2 regions of the Ruicaihuangia jiafui genome follow, and region 1 is predicted to be linked to the other one. Evidence: riboswitches for the same ligand, from Rfam matches in the RefSeq annotation. Region 1 holds a riboswitch; the other holds the start of a gene.

Evidence for each region. Region 1 has a riboswitch for glycine ahead of HCT51_RS04265 (L-serine ammonia-lyase). Riboswitches for the same ligand answer to the same signal wherever they lie in the genome.
Region 2: it holds a riboswitch for glycine, as region 1 does, so the genes downstream of both, gcvT (glycine cleavage system aminomethyltransferase GcvT) here and HCT51_RS04265 (L-serine ammonia-lyase) in region 1, are expected to answer to the same signal.

Annotation. Positions count from the first base shown of each region.
Region 1 is NZ_CP061771.1:888,851-891,044, reverse strand. It holds gene HCT51_RS04265 (L-serine ammonia-lyase) at 1-946, opposite strand, end outside; glycine riboswitch at 988-1,080, opposite strand; glycine riboswitch at 1,081-1,167, opposite strand; gene HCT51_RS04260 (CPBP family intramembrane glutamic endopeptidase) at 1,234-2,046, opposite strand.
Region 2 is NZ_CP061771.1:2,403,713-2,405,906, forward strand. It holds gene gcvT (glycine cleavage system aminomethyltransferase GcvT) at 1-877, opposite strand, end outside; glycine riboswitch at 913-1,002, opposite strand; glycine riboswitch at 1,003-1,096, opposite strand; gene HCT51_RS11540 (DUF1294 domain-containing protein) at 1,226-1,990, shown strand; gene HCT51_RS11545 (hypothetical protein) at 1,997-2,143, opposite strand; gene HCT51_RS11550 (Lrp/AsnC family transcriptional regulator) at 2,193-2,194, shown strand, end outside.

The sequences.
Region 1 (2,194 bases):
CCGGGATGATTCCGGCGGCTCCGTTGGTGGGAGCGGTGACCAACCGGCCGCCGCTCGCATTCTCCTCGTTCACCGCCAGCGCGACGAGGTTGACCCACTCCTGCCAGAACTGCGGTGAGCGCTCGGGGTCTTGCCGTTCCAGGTGAGCCTGCAAATCGGGGGCCCGCCGCCGAACGTTCAGCGCACCAGGAAGCGTCCCCGAGCGAAGCACGGCGGATTGCTGGCATTCGATCATCGTGCGCCAGAGCCGGAGGATTCCCTCACGGATCTCGGACCGCTCCGTGGTGTGCAGCTCGTTGGCGAGCATGACATCGCTGATGCTGAGGTCGTGCTCAGCGCAGGCGGTCAGCAGTTCCTCTGCGGTGCGAAACGGGAACGGCGGGCTGAGCGCGGGCTCGTCGGCCGTCTCGGATGCGCTCTCGGTGACGATGAAACCGCCGCCGATCGAGTAGTAGGTTTCCTCGAGCAGCGATTCGCCGCGCACGTCGCGTGCCCGCAGGGTCATCGCGTTGGTATGGCGGCGCCGGATCGTGAGTGGTCGCAGCACGAACTCGTCCACCCGGCACGCCACCGATCGCAGGCCGTTGAGGGTGAGCGAGCCCGATGCGGTGATCGCAGTGGCCCGATGCTCTAGGTCGTCCTGGGTGATGGTTTCCGGGATAAAACCCTCGAGCCCGAGCAGGATCGCGGGGAACGTGCCGTGTCCGGCCCCGGTGGCCGCGAGCGAGCCGAATAGTTCCACCTGCACCGTCTGGACCTGGTCGATGTTGCCGCTGGCGCTGACCAGCTGGGCAAACTGTGCCGCGGCCAGCATGGGGCCTACAGTGTGCGAGCTGGATGGCCCGATGCCCGCCTTGAACAGGTCGAAGACGCCGATGTGCTCGTACCGGTCTGGCGCGTCCTGCTGTTTCGGCGCATCCTGCGGTGTTGCCGGCGTACCAGACATGTCGGAACTCCCATCCTCGGAGCCGAGGCTCCGCCTGAGTTCCTCCCCGCTCTGTGGTGGACCTGAGAGATTCAGCGCCCGTGTGGACGCCTTGCACCGCCGGTGAGCCCGGATGGGCTGCTTTTCAGAGTTGCCACACTGCGGCGGTACTGGGCCTGAGAGATTCCCGGGGAGGAATTTGCTCCTTCGGCGCCCGGACTGGGCTCTCCCGCTGCAGCGTAATGGCGTCTTCAATTATCACGCCGAAGCTATCGGGGAAAGACCGGCCGCGCAAGGAACGAGGGTGATCAGTACAGGAAGATCGGCAGCCACTCGGGGTTGTGCGCATGCACAAGCACGAGGAACACCACCAGGTCGAACAGCAGGTGCACGCTCACCACGTAACTGAGCGACTTCACCCGCGAGAAGATCCAGCCCTGCAGCAGCGCGAACGGAATGGTCAGCAACGGACCCCAGCTTCGGTAGCCCAACTCCCAGAGGAACGACACGAAGATCACGGCCTGCAGCAGGTTCGCCTGCCAGAGCGGGAAATGTCGGCGCAGCAGGGTAAACACCACGCAGATGAAGAACAGCTCGTCCCAGATGCCGACCACGTTCACCCCGACGAACAGGCGCGCCAGCTCATCGGGCTCGTGGATCGCCGGCCAATTCTGGTACGCCCCGGAGCCGATGAAATAGGTCGGCAGGATGGCCCAGCCGAGCAGCACGACGATCACCAGATACCAGCGTTCCAGCCGGGTCCAGCGCCGCCCGGTGTTCACCGGGAACCGAATCGTGTGCGTGCGGTAGCCGAACCGGTCGATCAGGTACGGAACCAGCACCGCGAGCGCCAGCACCGCGCCCATCAGCAGCATGTTGCCGTAACTGATGTCGGCTGCCACCGATATGGTGCTGATGATCACGAGCCCGAGCCCGATCAGCACGAGGTCGTTGAACAGCGCGCGCCGCGGGAGCGCCAGCGCGAGGCTCAGCCCGAGGGTGACGTAGCCGGCGACCTGCAGGTCGAGACCGAACAGCAGGACTGCGGATGTCGCGACGCCGGCTGCCGGCACGAGCGCCCACGATACCCGCGGCGGAGCGTCTGTCGCGGTTGTCGTCACGCCATCCAGCATGTCGCGCCCGGGCCGGGGTGTCGAGTCTTGCGAGCGGGCGAGCCCTCCCAAAAGTTCAGGAATCCGGGTCGCGCGACGAGCACCGAACCCGGAGTTCCCGCGAGACAGCAACCGCCCGCCGACGTGGTTTCCTGAA
Region 2 (2,194 bases), 1.5 Mb from region 1:
CGACGAGCACCCGGGCGCCGTCCGGCGCTCCCGCTGCGATGGCGTCCTGGCCGACGAATCCGCCGGGCTTGTTCTGGTGCACGACACGGCCGAGGCCGGCCTGCACCGGCAGGATGTCGCGGCCGAGCTCGTGCCCGTACAGTGGCATGCCCGCCTCGAGCCGCAGCGTGTCGCGGGCCGCGAGGCCGGCGGGAACGAGACCCGATCCGGCGCCGACTTCGGCGATCGCGGTCCATAGGGCGGGAGCCGCCTCGGGCGACACATACAGTTCGAAGCCGTCTTCGCCGGTGTATCCGGTGCGGGCGATGAGCAGCTCGTGGTCGGCCCAGCGGGCGGGGGTGCTCCAGTAGTACTTGAGGTCGGCGAGCGGGGTGGTGAGGCCGTCGAGCTGCGGGGTGAGCTGCTCCAGGATCTCCTGCGCCTTCGGACCCTGCACCGCGATCAGAGCGACGTCGTCGCTCTCGTCGTACACCTCGCAGTCGAATTCGGCGGCGCGCTGGACGAGTTCGGCCGCGACATCCGCTCGATTTCCGGCGTTCGCGACCACCAGGAATCGGTCGTAGCCGGTGCGGTAGACGATGAGGTCGTCGATGATGCCGCCCTCGGGGGCGAGCAGCAGGCTGTACTTGGCCTGGTTCATGGCGATAGTCGACAGTCGCCCGGCGAGGGCGTAGTCCAGCGCGGCGCCGGCCTCGGGGCCGAGCACGACGATTTCGCCCATGTGCGAGATGTCGAACAGTCCGGCGGCGTCACGCACAGCGTGGTGCTCGGTGAGGTCGGAACTGTAGCGGACCGGCATCTGCCAGCCGCCGAAGTCGGTGAAAGTTGCGCCAGCCGCGACATGGATGTCGTGGAGCGGGGAATTTCGAATCGTCACGGAGTTCTCCAATGGTCGCTGAAAAGCGCGGGAACTCCCCCTCTGTCATTGGCCTGAGAGTTTCATCGCGCGTGGCGACTTTCACCGTGGGCGCAAATTGCGTCGCAATTCGCTTTTCAGAGTGGCCAGTCGATGCGGTACAACTACCTGAGAGATTGGCGGGGAGGCTTGCTCCTTCGGTGCTCTCCTGTGATCGGAGAGCTCTCCCGCATCGCGTTGCGGCCCAGTATGTGATTGTGCCCCCAGCATAGCAACCGGCACGGTCGCTCGCGGCCGGTTCACGGTCGCTCGCGGCGCGGTTCGCGGTGTCCTCGCCGCGCACTCGGGGTGCGGCACTAACATCACCTCATGGCATCCGGCACCACGCAGACCCGAGGCACCCTCGCCTCCTGGAACGACGAGCGTGGGTTCGGTTTCATCACGCCGGAGGACGGAAGCGCCGCGATCTTCGTGCACGCCACCGCGTTCGCGTCTCGTGCGGAGCGACCCCGCACCGGTGAATCGCTGCGCTTCGTGGTGGAGTCCGGCGCCGATGGCAAGCGGCGCGCGTCGCGGGTGGTGCGCGCCGGCGGGGCCGGCAGTGGGGCTGGCAGTGGGGCTGGCCACACAGCATCGGCGCCCGCGGCAGCCGGTCCGCGTGCGGCAACCGGCAGGGCACACTCCACCTCCGGCCGGCCGAGCCGGCCCGGCCATCCCAGCGCCTCGACTCCGGCCGGGCGTCGCGGCCGCGGTCCGGTGAATGTCATCGCGCTGTCGGCGATCGCGGCGTTCGCGGTGCTGTACTTCGTGACCGATGTGCTCTGGTCGGTGCCGTGGTGGTTCGCGGCGGTCTATCTGATCGCGAGTGTGCTCAGCGTCGTCGTCTATGCGGCGGACAAGTCGGCGGCGACCGCCGGCAACTGGCGGATCTCCGAGAGCACCCTGCTCTCGATCGGCCTGCTCGGCGGCTGGCCCGGTGCGATCATCGCCCAGCAGTTGCTGCGCCACAAGACCAAGAAGGCCTCGTTCCGGTTGGCGTTCTGGGGGACGGTGATGCTGAACGTGGTGGCGTTCGTGTTGCTGGCGTCGCCGCTGACGCCGCCGCTCTCGGCGGTGCCCGCCTTGTTCGGGTAGGTGGCGCTACTGGTCGTCGTCGCGGTGATTGCGGAAGTAGCGCACCGCCTGCCAGATCAGGACGACGAAGCCAGTGATGGCCGCCAGGCCGAACAGGATGTTGATCCAGGGCGGCGTACCGGGGGGTACGGGAATCGGGTACAGGGGCAACATGGTTCCACCCTGCCATCCGCGGGCGCATACTCGGCCGTAAACTCCCCGCAT